DNA from 2 places in the Streptomyces sp. NPDC051364 genome. Region 1 is predicted to be linked to the other one. Evidence: riboswitches for the same ligand, from Rfam matches in the RefSeq annotation. Region 1 holds a riboswitch; the other holds the start of a gene.
The links. A riboswitch is a leader RNA that binds a small molecule or an ion and turns the genes downstream of it on or off. The one in region 1 is predicted to bind glycine.
Positions count from the first base shown of each region.

Region 2: another riboswitch for glycine. It lies ahead of gcvP (aminomethyl-transferring glycine dehydrogenase); the one in region 1 lies ahead of gcvT (glycine cleavage system aminomethyltransferase GcvT).

Region 1 is NZ_JBFBAH010000015.1:125,982-133,672, forward strand. It holds gene AB0M76_RS27790 (ABC transporter substrate-binding protein) at 1-978, opposite strand, end outside; gene AB0M76_RS27795 (ABC transporter permease) at 1,020-2,012, opposite strand; gene AB0M76_RS27800 (enhanced serine sensitivity protein SseB C-terminal domain-containing protein) at 2,525-3,265, opposite strand; gene AB0M76_RS27805 (enhanced serine sensitivity protein SseB) at 3,327-4,061, opposite strand; gene AB0M76_RS27810 (AAA family ATPase) at 4,186-4,851, opposite strand; glycine riboswitch at 5,052-5,155, shown strand; gene gcvT (glycine cleavage system aminomethyltransferase GcvT) at 5,340-6,455, shown strand; gene gcvH (glycine cleavage system protein GcvH) at 6,569-6,949, shown strand; gene glyA (serine hydroxymethyltransferase) at 6,965-7,691, shown strand, end outside.
Region 2 is NZ_JBFBAH010000007.1:391,148-398,838, reverse strand. It holds gene AB0M76_RS18965 (FHA domain-containing protein) at 1-450, shown strand, start outside; gene AB0M76_RS18960 (MerR family transcriptional regulator) at 523-1,287, shown strand; gene AB0M76_RS18955 (bifunctional nuclease family protein) at 1,352-1,825, shown strand; gene AB0M76_RS18950 (MerR family transcriptional regulator) at 2,005-2,643, shown strand; gene AB0M76_RS18945 (DNA polymerase IV) at 2,723-4,195, shown strand; gene AB0M76_RS18940 (PRC-barrel domain-containing protein) at 4,214-4,585, opposite strand; glycine riboswitch at 4,699-4,797, shown strand; gene gcvP (aminomethyl-transferring glycine dehydrogenase) at 4,996-7,691, shown strand, end outside.

The DNA of each region.
Region 1 (7,691 bases):
CGGGTTGTCCGCGTTCTGCTTCAGCTTCTCGTCCTTGAGGACCTTGTTCTTGCCGGCCTGCTGCATGCCCGTGCCGTCGATGGCGAGGTCGATGTCGCCCGACAGCAGACGCGCGTCCATGTCGTCCGGGTTGGTGGTCACCGTGAACGAGACCTTGTCCGGCAGACCCTTGCGGATCGTGTCGGTCTTCGGGTCCCAGTTCTCGTTGCGGACGAAGGTCGCGCCCTTGCTCGCGGTGAAGCTCTCGACCTTGTACGGGCCGGTGGAGATCGGCTTGTTGGTGTACGTGGCGCCCGTGTCCTTGGCCGCCGGGACCGGCGAGGAGGACGGCATGGCCAGCAGGTAGCTGAAGTCGGAGTTGGCGCTCGCCAGGTTGAAGACGATCGTCTTGTCGTCCGGCGTCTCGACGGACTTCAGACCCATCTTGTTGGGGTCGGTGTCCTTGTAGGGGCCGGGGTACTTCTGGCCCTGGTCGAGGATGTCGATCAGGTACGTGGGACCGCCGGACAGCACGTCCTGCGCGAAGACGCGCTCGATGCCGTACTTGAAGTCCTTCGAGGTGATCGGCGTACCGTCCTCGAACTTCACGCCGTCCTTGATCTTGAGGGTGTACGTCTTGCCCTCGTTGCTCAGGACCGGCAGACCCTCGGCGAGGTCCGGGACGAGCTTGCTGCCGTCCTTGCCCGGCTTGCTGTCGTACGCGAGCAGCTGGCGCACGTAGAGGCGCTGGATGTCCCACACGAAGCCGTAGTAGGCACGCGCCGGGTCGAGGTAGTCGACGTCCTGCGGCGACCAGAGCTTGAGCTCACCGCCCTTGGCGTCCGAGGGGTTCACCATGCCGGTGGTGGCGGCGTTGAACGCGGCGCCACCACCGCCCTTGCCCTCGGACTTCTTGCCGTCGCTGCCACCGCACGCGGCGGTCAGGGACAGGGCGGCGATCACGGCGGTGATCGCGAATGCCTGCTTTCTGCGGATCACGTTGGTCCAACCTCCATAGGTGGGTGAATCGATGAAGCGGTTCAGCTGCCCTTGGGGTCGAGTGCGTCACGCAGCCCGTCCCCGAAGAGGTTGAACGCCAGGACGGTGATGAAGATCGTGATACCCGGGACCACCATGTACGCGGGGTCGTCCTGGTAGATGGGGATGGCGTCGGAGAGCATCTTTCCCCAGGACGCGGTGGGCGGCTTGACGCCGGCACCGAGGAAGCTGAGGGCCGCCTCCGTCAGGATGTTGGTCGGGATGAGCAGCGTCGAGTAGACGAGGATCGGCGCGACCAGGTTGGGCAGCAGCTCCTTGATCAGGATGTAGCCGCGGCCGGCGCCGAGGCTGCGCGCGGCCTCGACGTACTCGCGCTCCCGCAGGGAGATCGTCTGGCCCCGGACGATACGGCCGATGTACGGCCAGCCGAAGAAGCCGATGACGACGATCAGTACGCCCATCCGGACGCCGGAACCCTCGAACCCCCAGAGGGAGTTGGGTACGACGGAGACCAGGGCGATGGTGAACAGCAGCTGCGGGAAGGCGAGCAGCAGGTCCATCAGGCGGCTGATGAGGCCGTCGACCCAGCCGCCGAGGAACCCGGCGAGCGCACCGAGCAGGCTGCCTATGGTGACCGACACGGAGGCCGACAGGAAGGCGACGATCAGGGAGATGCGGGCGCCGTAGACGATCCGGCTGAACACGTCTCGGCCGTTCGTGGGTTCGACGCCGAGCAGGAAGTCGGAGCTCATCCCGCCGAAGGAGCCGAGCGGTGTGCCCAGGTCCGGGTCGATCAGGTCCTCGTGGAACTCGTTGGGCGGGTGGCCCAGCAGGCTCACGATCTGCGGTGCGAAGACCGCCACCAGGATCAGGAGGATCACGACCACGCCGCCGGTCAGCGCGACCTTGTCGCGCTTGAGCCGCATCCAGGCGATGCGGCCGGGCGAGCGGCCTTCGATGGCCTTTGCAGGGACGTCGGCTACGGACACGGTTGCGGGTGTTTCCGCGCTCGTGTCATGCAGTGGTGCCGTCATCGTGGTGGGGACCCCTCTCGGCCGACGGGTTGCCGGCCCATGCCCGCCGCTGTGGCGGCGTTGGTGCGGAGTGGCGCTCGGAGTGCGTGGTGACACGCAGGACGCGTGCTGAGGTGCAGGAACTGCGGGAAGTGCGATGCAGAGCCACAAGCGAAATGCATATGCCGAACCTGACTTCGCAGGACTGACCGGCTCTTGGGTGGGGAGTCTTCATCGGCGCTGCGAGCAGCCGCCAGACCCGCAGATGAATGGATGCGCAACCGTGATGTGAGGGTCGAGTTCCCGTTATCCGGACTTCGCTCTCACCTGAGCGGATCAAGACCGTCCGTTCGGTACGCAATCGGACATGGCGCCCAACTCACGGTAGGACCATGCCTTTTGGCCCCACAACACGGCTGATATCCGGACAAGCCGAAGGCCGCAGGGAACGGTGGTTCCCTGCGGCCTTCGGTCGGTTCGATACGGCTGTCTCAGAGGCCGGGCAGACCCGGACGAGGTCGGTGCTTCCGGGGTCAGTACGCGGGGGCCTGGCCCTCGCGGTCGTAGAAGGGGCGGCTCTGGGCGCGCAGCCACATGGCGACGGGGTCGTGCTCGTCCGCCAGCGCCACCGTGCACACCGGCACACCCTCGGGGACCGCGCCGACCGACTGGCGCATCATCTCCCGTACGGATTCCAGCGCGGGCGCGGAGGCGTCGTACAGGTCGAGCCCGACCGCGAGGTACGGCGAGCCCAGCGAAGGCTGCACCCAGGCGCGGCGCAGCGAGCGGACGGCCGGGGTGCGGTGCGCGTGCTGGGTCAGCAGCCCGTAGAACTGCGGGAGCTCCAGGGCGGGCTCGGACAGCCGCAGCGGGCCGGCCGGCATCCGGTCGAGACCGGTGGCGATCCGGCGCAGGTCGGCCCAGGGGATGCCGAGGCCGCCGCCCTGGGCGTGCGGGTTGAGCCACAGGCCCCAGCGGTCCGGGTAGAGCGCGCGGGCGATGTCCCGGCCGGTGACCACCTCGTAGCCCCGGTTCCAGCCGCTGGCGGCCAGCTCCTGGGGGGAGGTCACGCACGGCGCGTACCCGAGGCCCTCGACCTCCATGCCGCCGTACTGGGCGTCCGGGGAGCCCGGCTGGCCCTGCCAGAGCAGCATCCACAGGCGGCCCTCGGCGAGGGCGTGCAGAAGCGACTCATAGCTCTCGTAGCGCCCGGGAGTCACCTGGCGCATCATGTGCTCGAGCTGCCCGGCCGCGGCCGTGCCTGACGCACTCACCCGGTACTCCTTCTTCGTCTGCCCGTCGTCCCACCCGTATCCGCACCCAGCTTAAGCGGCCCTACGGGAGGTAGAAGGGGCGTACGCGCGTAACCATGAAGTCGACCACCGGGTCCTGCACGGCGTCCAAGAGGATCAACTGCACGGGCCAGGGCGGCGGTACCCGGGTCAGGGCCCGGCCGAGGGCGTCCATCGGGGCATTCCGCATGCCGGGCTCCCATACCAGCAGCCGGACACCGATGTAGAGCTCCGGGGCCCCGCCCTCGACGCTGGCGAGGCAGCGGTGGGCGGCGGCGACCACGCCGGTGGCGCGGAACTCCTCGGCGGCGGCGGTCAGGAAGTCCACCGGGTCTTCCTGCCAGTCGGGCTCGTAGAGCCGGACCCGGCCGCCGGTGGCGGGGCCGTCGAGCGGGGTCCGGCCGATGCGGCAGAGCTCCGCGACGGCGGGCGGGGGCAGCGGGACGCCGACGGCGCCCTCCGGGTTCACGGCGATGCCGAGCTGCGGGGGCAGGCCGCGGGCGAACTCGACGGCGGGGGCGACGGCGAAGTCCATGGCGGGGCCGACGCAGGCGCGGAACTGGGCCTCGGAGCTGTAGACGGGGACGTACGCCGCCCCATCGATCTCCATGGTGGGCAGCATGAGGCCGGCCCCGTCCGGGCCGCCACCGCCGGGCAGGGGCACCCAGAGCCGGCTCCGGCCGAGCACCTCGACGATCCGGGCCCCGGCGTCCGCCTGCCCGAGCGCCGCCCCGAGCACCTGCTCCAGCTCGTTGTCCGGCCAGCCGCCGCCCTGCATGTACGCCTCCGCTGTGTGTTTTCCGCCCCACGCTGTCGGCCCGAGGTTAACGGCTCGGGCCCCTCTCGCTGCCGCGGGCTCCGCCCCCGGACCCCGGACCCCAGCGCCTCGAACGCCGGCGGGACTACGAAGGGCCCCGCCGGAACGCTATGCGGGTCACGCAGGCGGCCGAGCCGCGGTCCAGGAGGACCGCCGACGTGCAGCCCGCGGGGAGGCGGCCCGATTCCGCTTCGCGCAGCAGGCGGGCCACCGCGCCGCGATGGCGGGCGAAGGCGTACGCCGACACCCCGCGCCCCCGCGCCGCCTGCCCGGACAGGGCCTCCTCGGGGGTGGTGTCCAGCAGCAGCAGGTGCAGCGCCCGGCCCCGCCGCCGCGCGGCTGCGGCCAGCAGGCTGCGCACCCAGCTCTGCGTCCCGCAGTCGTGGACCACCGCCGAGGCCCCGGAGCGCAGCGTCCGCCACAACCCCCAGTAGTGCGCGCAGCGGACCAGCGGCCGGTACACCGCGTACGGCAGCGCCCGCGGCATCCGCCGCTCCCAGCGCTCGCGCACGTCCTGGGAGTCGATGCCGCCGTCCTCCGCGGCCCGCTTGATCAGCGTGCTCTTGCCGCCGCCCGGCAGGCCGGACACCACGACGATGTCCCCTTCGGCGAAGCCGAGCCACTGCGGTCCGTGCGGCCCCCGGCCGCGCAGGTCGCGTACGGGACCGCCGGTGGAGCGCGCCCGCCGCGCCGCCGGCACTCCGTCCACGGTTCCCGTCCCGGTCGCCGCCAGCACTCCGAATCTCCGCACAGTGATCGCCTTCCCCCATCGGGCCGCAGGGCCCCTCATGCCCACTGAGTGTAAAGAGACGGTAATCCGGCCGCGCCCGGTTCCGGCCTGCACTTCCCGGCCGTCTCGCCGGTCCGTACGTTCTTTCGGGCCCGGCCGCCCGATCACCCGGACGGCGTGCAATGATGTGCGCCATCTGGACCAACTGCATACCGGCCGCTTGAATCCGCGCGGGAGAGTCCCGGCAGGCCGTGAGGCCGTGCCCGGGCGCCGAAGGAGCAAGTTCCTCCCTTGAATCTCTCAGGCCCCGTACCGCGTGGATGAGGCAGATCTGAAAAGCGAGCCGCGCCGCCGTCCCTCACGACGGCATCCGCGTGCGCTCCACCCAAGGTGCAAGTCGACGTTCCCCGGGTCCGACCGGGAACTCTCGGCGAACCTCTCAGGTTCCGATGACAGATGGGGAGGATCGTCCTCGTCATGTCATGCCCTGGGACCCGGGAGCCACACCCATGAGCACTGCCCCCCGCCTGACCGCCCTCGATGCGCTGCACCGATCGCTCGGTGCGACCATGACCGATTTCGCGGGCTGGGACATGCCCCTGCGGTACGCCAGTGAGCGCGACGAGCACAACGCCGTCCGCACCAAGGCCGGTCTCTTCGACCTGTCCCACATGGGCGAGATCACGCTGACCGGCCCACAGGCCGTCAAGGCCCTGGACTACGCGCTGGTCGGCAACATCTCCACCGTCGGCGTCGGCCGCGCCCGCTACACGCACATCTGCCGGGAGGACGGCGGGATCGTCGACGACCTGATCGTCTACCGCCTGGGCGAGACCGAGTACATGGTCGTCGCGAACGCCTCCAACGCCCAGGTCGTCCTGGACGCCCTGACCGAGCGCGCCGCCGGCTTCGACACCGTGGTCCGCGACGACCGCGACGCGTACGCGCTGATCGCCGTGCAGGGCCCGGAGTCCCCCGGCATCCTCGCCTCCCTCACCGACGCCGACCTGGACGGCCTGAAGTACTACGCCGGCCTGCCGGGCACCGTCGCGGGCGTGCCCGCGCTGATCGCGCGTACGGGCTACACGGGCGAGGACGGCTTCGAGCTGTTCGTCGCCCCCGAGCACGCCGTCGAGCTGTGGCAGGCGCTGACCAAGGCCGGCGAGGGCGTCGGCCTGGTCCCGGCGGGCCTGTCCTGCCGCGACACCCTGCGCCTGGAGGCGGGCATGCCGCTGTACGGGCACGAGCTGACCACCTCCCTCACCCCGTTCGACGCGGGGCTGGGCCGGGTCGTGAAGTTCGAGAAGGAGGGCGAGTTCGTGGGCCGCGCCGCCCTGGAGGCCGCCGCCGAGCGCGCCGCCTCGAACCCGCCGCGCAAGCTGGTCGGCCTGATCGCCGAGGGCCGCCGCGTCCCGCGCGCCGGCTTCCCCGTCGTGGCCGACGGGCAGGTCATCGGCGAGGTCACCTCGGGTGCCCCGTCCCCGACGCTGGGCAAGCCGATCGCGATGGCGTACGTGGACGCGGCGCACGCCGCGCCCGGCACCTCCGGCGTCGGCGTGGACATTCGCGGTACGCATGAGCCGTACGAGGTCGTGGCCCTGCCGTTCTACAAGCGGCAGAAGTAACACCCGTACCCCGTACCGGCTCCCTACCGACGCCGTACGGGCGCCGTACCGGCCGTCTCAGTACGCAAGACCACTGTTCGTATCCACTCCCCCGCATCCAGGAGAATCAGGTCATGAGCAACCCCCAGCAGCTGCGTTACAGCAAGGAGCACGAGTGGCTGTCGACCGCCGAGGACGGCGTCGCGACGGTCGGCATCACGGAGTTCGCGGCCAACGCGCTCGGTGACGTCGTCTACGCCCAGCTCCCCGAGGTCGGCGACACGGTGACCGCGGGCGAGACCTGCGGTGAGCTGGAGTCGACCAAGTCCGTCAGCGACCTGTACTCCCCCGTCACCGGTGAGGTCGTCGAGGCCAACCAGGACGTCGTGGACGACCCGGCGCTCGTGAACACCGCCCCGTTCGAGGGCGGCTGGCTGTTCAAGGTGCGCATCGCGGAGGAGCCGGCCGACCTGCTCTCTGCCGACGAGTACGCCAAGCTCACCGCCGGTAACTGACCACAGGGGATCCTGATGTCTGTTCTGAACACCCCTCTCCACGAGCTCGACCCGGACGTGGCCGCCGCAGTCGACGCCGAGCTCGCACGCCAGCAGTCCACCCTGGAAATGATCGCGTCGGAGAACTTCGCTCCGGTCGCCGTCATGGAGGCCCAGGGCTCGGTCCTGACCAACAAGTACGCCGAGGGCTACCCCGGCCGCCGTTACTACGGCGGCTGCGAGCACGTCGACGTGGTCGAGCAGATCGCGATCGACCGCATCAAGGCGCTGTTCGGCGCCGAGGCCGCGAACGTCCAGCCGCACTCGGGTGCGCAGGCGAACGCCGCCGCGATGTTCGCGCTGCTGAAGCCGGGCGACACGATCATGGGCCTGAACCTGGCCCACGGCGGTCACCTGACCCACGGCATGAAGATCAACTTCTCCGGCAAGCTCTACAACGTGGTCCCGTACCACGTCGACGAGACCGGCGAGGTCGACATGGCCGAGGTCGAGCGCCTCGCCAAGGAGTCCAAGCCGCAGCTGATCATCGCCGGCTGGTCCGCCTACCCGCGCCAGCTGGACTTCGCCGCCTTCCGCCGCATCGCGGACGAGGTCGGCGCGTACCTGATGGTCGACATGGCGCACTTCGCCGGCCTGGTGGCCGCGGGCCTGCACCCGAACCCGGTGCCGCACGCCCACGTCGTCACCACCACCACGCACAAGACCCTCGGCGGTCCGCGCGGCGGCGTCATCCTGTCGACGC
Region 2 (7,691 bases), on a different contig from region 1:
CTGACGCCGGAGCGTGCCTCGGAGACCACGTCCACCATCTCGATCTCGGGCCTCGAGGCCTACGAGGCCGAGGTGTCCGGACAACAGCACGTGTCGTCCTCGCTGTCCCCCGAGGCCCAGGCCGCGGTGGAAGCTCTGCCTCCGGGTTCCGCCCTGCTGATCGTGCGGCGCGGCCCCAACTCCGGCAGCCGCTTCCTGCTGGACGGTGAGCTGACCACGGCGGGCCGGCACCCGCAGAGCGACATCTTCCTGGACGACGTCACGGTCTCCCGTCTGCATGTCGAGTTCCGCAGGAGCCAGGACGGCGGCTTCACCGTCGCCGACGTGGGCAGCCTCAACGGCACGTACGTCAACCGTGAGCCGATCGACTCGGTCGCCCTGCACAACGGCGACGAGGTGCAGATCGGCAAGTACCGGATGGTCTTCTACGCGAGCCTGCGGGGCGTCTGACCGCCCCCTAGGCTCCGCCTGGGGGGACCCCCACCCCGGACTCGGCCCGGGGATCCCCAGAGGGAAGGTCCCATGCTGCGTACCCCGACCGGCGGTGTCCCGAAGAGCGGCACCGCCGGCTCGCCCGGGCGGCTGGTGAGCATCGGCACGGTGCTCACCATGCTGCGCGACGAGTTCCCCGAAGTCACGATCTCGAAGATTCGCTTTCTGGAGGCGGAGGGGCTCGTCGAGCCCCGGCGCACACCTTCCGGATACCGCAAGTTCAGCACGGAGGACGTCGAGCGGCTGGCCCGCATCCTGCGTCTGCAGCGGGACCACTACCTGCCGTTGAAGGTCATCCGCGATCAGCTGGACGCGCTCGCCCGCGGCGAGCAGATCCGTATCCCCTCGCCCACGGCGCACGGGGATTCCGTCGATCCGGCCAGCCCTTCCGCCGTCTACGGTGAGGTGGGCCGGGAACGGCCGACGGCGGCCCGCGTGGGCCGTGCCGAGCTGATGGCCGCCGCCGAGGTGGACGAAGCGCAGCTCGCCGAATGGGAGTCGTACGGGCTGATCGGCGAGACTCCCGGCGGCGGATTCGACGCCGAGGCGCTCACGGTGGCCCGCCTGGTGGCGGATCTGGGCCGGTTCGGGCTGGAGCCCCGGCACCTGCGGGCCATGAAGGCAGCCGCCGACCGGGAGGCGGGCCTGATCGAGCAGGTCGTGGCACCGCTGCGGCGGCACCGCAACCCGCAGACCAGGGCGCATGCCGAGGCCACCATGAAAGAACTCGCGGGGCTCTGCGTACGGCTCCATGAGGCCTTGCTGCAGACGGCTCTCGGGGTCCGTCTGCACTGACCCCGGGGATCTTCGAGGGGGGCCCGACTACCCAAACCTGCCGGGCAGGTCCTAGGGTTGCTGTGTGAACGAGCTCGACGTTGTGGGTGTCCGGGTGGAAATGCCCTCCAACCAACCGATCGTGCTCCTGCGTGAAGTGGGAGGCGACCGGTACCTCCCCATCTGGATCGGACCAGGGGAGGCGACCGCCATTGCCTTCGCGCAGCAGGGCATGGCCCCTGCCCGGCCGCTGACGCACGACCTGTTCAAGGACGTGCTGGAGGCGATCGGCGAGGAGCTCACCGAGGTCCGGATCACGGATCTGCGGGAGGGCGTCTTCTACGCGGAGCTTGTCTTCGCCAGCGGGGTCGAGGTGAGCGCGAGGCCCTCCGACGCCATAGCGCTGGCCCTGCGGACGGGAACGCCGATCTACGGCAGCGACGGTGTGCTGGACGACGCCGGAATCGCCATTCCGGACGAGCAGGAGGACGAAGTGGAGAAGTTCCGCGAGTTCCTCGACCAGATCTCTCCGGAGGACTTCGGCACCGGCCCGCAGTGAGCCGCCGGCCGCGCCGTCCACAGGGAGTGTCAGCCCATTCGATTAGCCTTTCCCCGATATGGGGCACGGGAAACCACTCTCAGGGTGATTATCACTCGGCGTGCCGAGTGTGGCGATCGTTGACGCACCCCTGGTGACTGCCTACCTTCGAGGGGGCAGGTCAAGGACGGAGGGTCGGCGTGAGAGTCACGGGCGACGGTACGACCGGGGGCATCCCCGTGCGGAGTGACGGTGGGCCGTACCCGCTCCACGGCAGCGCGGCAGGTTCCGCGCGCCGTCAGCCGGAGGCGGCGACGATCGCAGCGGCCGGCGCGGACCCGGCACCCGAACAAGTCGGCTACCGGGGTCCGACGGCGTGCGCCGCGGCGGGCATCACGTACCGGCAGCTCGACTACTGGGCGCGTACCGGGCTGGTGGAGCCCACGGTGCGCCCCGCGTACGGCTCGGGCACGCAGCGCCTGTACAGCTTCCGGGACGTCGTCGTCCTCAAGATCGTCAAGCGCTTCCTGGACACCGGTGTGGCGCTGCAGAACATCCGGACCGCGGTCCAGCACCTACGGGACCGCGGTTTCGCGGACCTCGAGCGCATGACGCTGATGAGCGACGGCGCCACCGTGTACGAGTGCACCTCGCCGGACCAGGTCGTGAGCCTGCTCCAGGGTGGGCAGGGCATCTTCGGCATCGCCGTGGGCGTGGTCTGGCGGGATGTGGAGAACGCGCTGTCGCAGCTGCACGGCGAGCGGGTCGACACCGGCGAGACGGTGGTCGGCCACAACCCGACGGACGAGCTGGCCGCACGGCGCAACCGGGCCGGTTGAGACCGGTCCCCGGCCCGGCCGCGCATCGGCCGGGCCCGGCCCCGGCCGATTGTCAGTGGCGTAGGGCAGCATCGGGGCTGTGAGAGCCGCGCCGACCATCCTGCATCTGGACATGGACGCCTTCTACGCATCCGTGGAGCAGGCATCGAAGCCGAGCCTGCGCGGCAAGGCCGTGATCGTCGGCGGGCTCGGCCCGCGCGGGGTGGTCGCAACCGCCTCCTACGAGGCCCGCCGCTTCGGGGTGCACTCGGCGATGCCGATGGCCCAGGCGCGGCGGCTCTGCCCGAACGGCGCCTGCCTGATCCCGCGCTTCAGCCTGTACCGGGCGGTCAGCGACCTGGTCATGACGCTGCTGCGGGAGCTGTCCCCGCTCGTGGAGCCGCTCAGCCTGGACGAGGCCTTCGTGGACCTGGAGGCGGGCGGAACCGCCTTCGACGCGGAATCCGCCCTGGAGACGGGACAGCGGCTGCGGGCGGAGATCCTGGCGGCGACCGGGCTCAGTGCGTCGGTGGGGCTGGCGGGGTCGAAGATGCTGGCGAAGGTGGCCTCGGAGGAGGCCAAACCGGACGGGCTGCTGCTGATCGAGCCGGGGACGGAGCGGGCCCTGCTCGCGCCGATGTCCGTGCGGACCCTGCCGGGGGTGGGGCCGGCCACCGGGGAGCACCTGCGGCGGGCCGGGATCACCACCGTGGGGGAGCTGGCCGAGGCCGGCGAGGACGAGCTGGTCCGGATGGTCGGGCGCTCGCACGGGGTCGGGCTGTACCGGATGGCGCTGGGGCTGGACGACCGGCCGGTGGTCGCCGAGCGCGACGCGAAGTCCGTGTCGGTCGAGGACACCTTCGACGTGGACCTGCACGACCGGGTGCGGATCCGGAACGAGGTGCAGCGGCTCGCCGACCGGTGTGTGCACCGGCTGCGGGACTCGGGGCACTCCGGGCGCACGATCGTGCTGAAGGTGCGGCGGTACGACTTCTCGACCCTGACGCGCTCGGAGACGCTTCGGGGGCCCACCGACGACCCTGCGGTGGTGCGGGAGGCCGCGGCGCGGCTGCTGGAGGCAGTGGACACCACGGGCGGGGTGCGGCTGCTGGGGGTGGGCGTGACCGGACTGGCGGACTACACGCAGGAGGACCTGTTCGCGCAGTCCATGGCTGCGGAGGCGGCCTCAGCGGGCGAGGGAGGGGCCGCCGAGCCGGACGGGGCTGCGGAGGCCGCCGGGACGGGAGGGCCGGGCGGGTCCAGTGCCCCCGCTGGGCCGGCAGGGTCTGGTGGGCCAGCAGAGGCCCCCGAGGGTGTGGAGCCGGCCGGGGAGCCGGAGCCCGTCCGGGAGCGCCGCTGGGCGGCCGGGAGTGACGTACGGCATGCCGTGTACGGGCCCGGGTGGGTGCAGGGCAGCGGGGTCGGGAGGGTGACCGTGCGGTTCGAGCGGCCCGGATCGCCACCGGGCCGGGTGCGCACCTTCCGGGTGGACGACCCCGAGCTGGAGCCGTCCGATCCGCTGCCCCTCGTAGGGGAACCCGCGGTAGGGGAACCCGTACCGGAAGAGGGCTAAGCGCGGGCTAAGCGTCGCTCAGGGGGTGTCGTCGCCGTTCGCCAGGCGGCCGAAGTCGCGCTGGATGTCCGACGGGAGGGAGACGTCCAGTCCGTAGTGGTGGTAGAGCTGCAGCTCCTGTTCGGGGGAGAGGTGGCGGCCGACGCCGAAGTCCGGGGCGTCCTTGATGAGGGAGCGTTCGAAGGGGACCCGCAGGGTGTCGTCGACCACCTCGCTCGGTTCCAGCGGAACGAACGCGTCCCGGCTGAACAGGCCTGTCCGGACGGCGGCCCACTCGGGCACGCCTGTGGCATCGTCGAGGTAGACCTCGTCGACGGTGCCGATCTTGGTTCCGTTGCGGTCGAACGCCTTGCGGCCGATCAGGCTGCGCGGATCGATGTCGGTCTGCACGGTCCCTCCATATGGTCGCAACTCCTCCGTAACGACTACAAAAGTGCATTTCCGGAGTGGGGGCCACTCGAGGGAGGGCCGAGAACCTCGCTGGTAGGCTGGGTGACGGCTGTTGACCCTGTGCGGGAGAGTCCTCCGAGTGAGCATGACGGAGGCGCCGAAGGAGCAAATCCTCCCCGGAATCTCTCAGGCATACGTACCGCACGTGACGAGGCCACTCTGGAAAGCAGGGGCGGGTACCGGGTGCGCAGTGCCGGTTCCTCTCCTCACCGACGGTGAAAGCCGGAATCCGCGGGTCATCCTCGCGGCTCCGGTGAAGCTCTCAGGTTGAGATGACAGAGGGGGAGGCCGTCCGGGTGCCCGCGCCGTGGTACCCCTCGCAGGTCGTACGACCCAGGAGGCCTCCGTACATGACCGCCAACCGCATTCCGCTCTCCCAGCTTGAGCGAGGGATCCCCTTCGAGCAGCGCCACATCGGCCCGGATGCCGAGGCGCAGGCGAAGATGCTCGCCCACGTGGGCTACGGCTCGCTGGACGAACTGACCGCCGCCGCGGTACCGGATGTGATCAAGAGCGCCGAGGCGCTGAACCTGCCCGAGGCGCTGACCGAGGCCGAGGTGCTGGCCGAGCTGCGTTCGCTCGCCGACCGCAACCAGGTCCTGACGCCGATGATCGGCCTCGGCTACTACGGGACCTTCACGCCGCCGGTGATCCTGCGCAACGTCATGGAGAACCCGGCCTGGTACACGGCGTACACGCCCTACCAGCCCGAGATCTCGCAGGGCCGCCTCGAGGCGCTCCTCAACTTCCAGACCGTCGTCGCGGACCTCACCGGCCTGCCGACCTCCGGCGCCTCCCTGCTCGACGAGGGCACCGCGGCCGCCGAGGCCATGACGCTGGCCCGCCGCGTGGGCAAGTCCAAGGGGAACATCTTCCTCGTCGACGCCGACGCTCTGCCGCAGACCATCGCGGTGATCGAGACCCGCGCCGAGCCGATCGGCATCGAGATCGTCGTCGCCGACCTGTCCGAGGGCATCCCGGCCGAGGTCGCCGAGCGCGGCGTTTATGGTGTGCTCCTCCAGTACCCGGGCGCCTCCGGTGCCGTACGGGACATCAAGCCGGTCATCGACCAGGCGCACGGCCTCGGCGCGATCGTCGCCGTCGCCGCCGACCTGCTCGCCCTGACCCTGCTGACCTCCCCGGGCGCGCTCGGCGCGGACATCGCCGTCGGCACCACCCAGCGTTTCGGCGTCCCGATGGGCTTCGGCGGCCCGCACGCCGGCTACATGGCCGTCCAGGACAAGCACGCCCGCTCGCTGCCGGGCCGCCTCGTCGGCGTCTCTGTGGACGCGGACGGCAACAAGGCGTACCGCCTGGCGCTGCAGACCCGTGAGCAGCACATCCGCCGCGAGAAGGCGACCAGCAACATCTGCACCGCGCAGGTGCTGCTCGCCGTCATGGCCGGCATGTACGCCGTCTACCACGGTCCGGACGGCCTGCGGACGATCGCCCGCCGTACGCACCGCTACGCGGCCCTGCTCGCGGCCGGTCTGACGGCCGGCGGGGTCGAGCTCGTACACGGCTCGTACTTCGACACCCTCACCGCCCGGGTGCCCGGCAAGGCCGCCGAGGTCGCCGCCGCCGCCCGTGAGGGCGGGGTCAACCTGTTCCAGGTCGACGCCGACCACGTCTCCGTCTCCTGCGACGAGACCACCCTGCGCGCCGGCGTCGAGGCCGTCTGGGCCGCCTTCGGCGTGAGCGCCGACATCGAGGCCCTCGACGAGACCACCGCCGACGCCCTGCCCGAGGGCCTGCTGCGCTCGGACGACTACCTGGCGCACCCGGTCTTCCACCAGCACCGCAGCGAGACCGCGATGCTGCGCTACCTGCGCAAGCTGGCGGACAAGGACTACGCGCTGGACCGCGGCATGATCCCGCTGGGCTCCTGCACCATGAAGCTCAACGCGACCACCGAGATGGAGTCGGTCACCTGGCCGGAATTCGGCCAGCTGCACCCGTTCGCCCCGGTCGAGCAGGCCGAGGGGTACCTCACGCTCATCTCCGAGCTGGAGGAACGTCTCTGCGAGGTCACCGGCTACGACAAGGTCTCCATCCAGCCGAACGCCGGCTCCCAGGGTGAGTTCGCCGGCCTGCTGGCCGTCCGGGCCTACCACCGGGCGAACGGCGACGAGCAGCGCACCGTCTGCCTCATCCCGTCCTCCGCGCACGGCACCAACGCCGCCAGCGCCGTGATGGCCGGCATGAAGGTCGTCGTCGTCAAGACCGCCGACGACGGCGAGGTGGACGCGGCCGACCTGCGCGCCAAGATCGAGCAGTACCGCGACGAGCTCGCCGTGCTGATGATCACGTACCCCTCCACGCACGGTGTGTTCGAGGAGCACGTCGCCGACATCTGCGCCCAGGTGCACGAGGCCGGCGGCCAGGTCTATGTGGACGGCGCCAACCTGAACGCCCTGGTGGGCCTCGCCAAGCCGGGTCACTTCGGCGGCGACGTCTCGCACCTGAACCTGCACAAGACCTTCTGCATCCCGCACGGCGGCGGCGGTCCGGGCGTCGGCCCGGTCGGTGTCCGGGCGCACCTGGCCCCGTACCTGCCGAACCACCCGCTCCAGCCGACCGCGGGCCCGGAGACGGGCGTCGGCCCGATCTCGGCGGCGCCGTGGGGCTCGGCTGGCATCCTGCCGATCTCGTGGTCGTACGTGCGCCTCATGGGCGGCGAGGGCCTCAAGCGCGCCACCCAGGTGGCGGTGCTCGGCGCGAACTACATCGCGAAGCGCCTGGAGCCGCACTACCCGGTGCTCTACACCGGCCCGGGCAACCTGGTCGCGCACGAGTGCATCATCGACCTGCGCCCGCTGTCGAAGGCGACGGGCGTCAGCGTGGACGACATCGCCAAGCGCCTGATCGACTACGGCTTCCACGCGCCGACCATGTCCTTCCCGGTCGCCGGCACGCTGATGATCGAGCCGACGGAGTCCGAGGACCTCGCCGAGATCGACCGCTTCTGCGACGCGATGATCGCCATCCGCGCCGAGATCGAGCGGGTCGCGGGCGGCGAGTGGCCGGTGGAGGACAACCCGCTGGC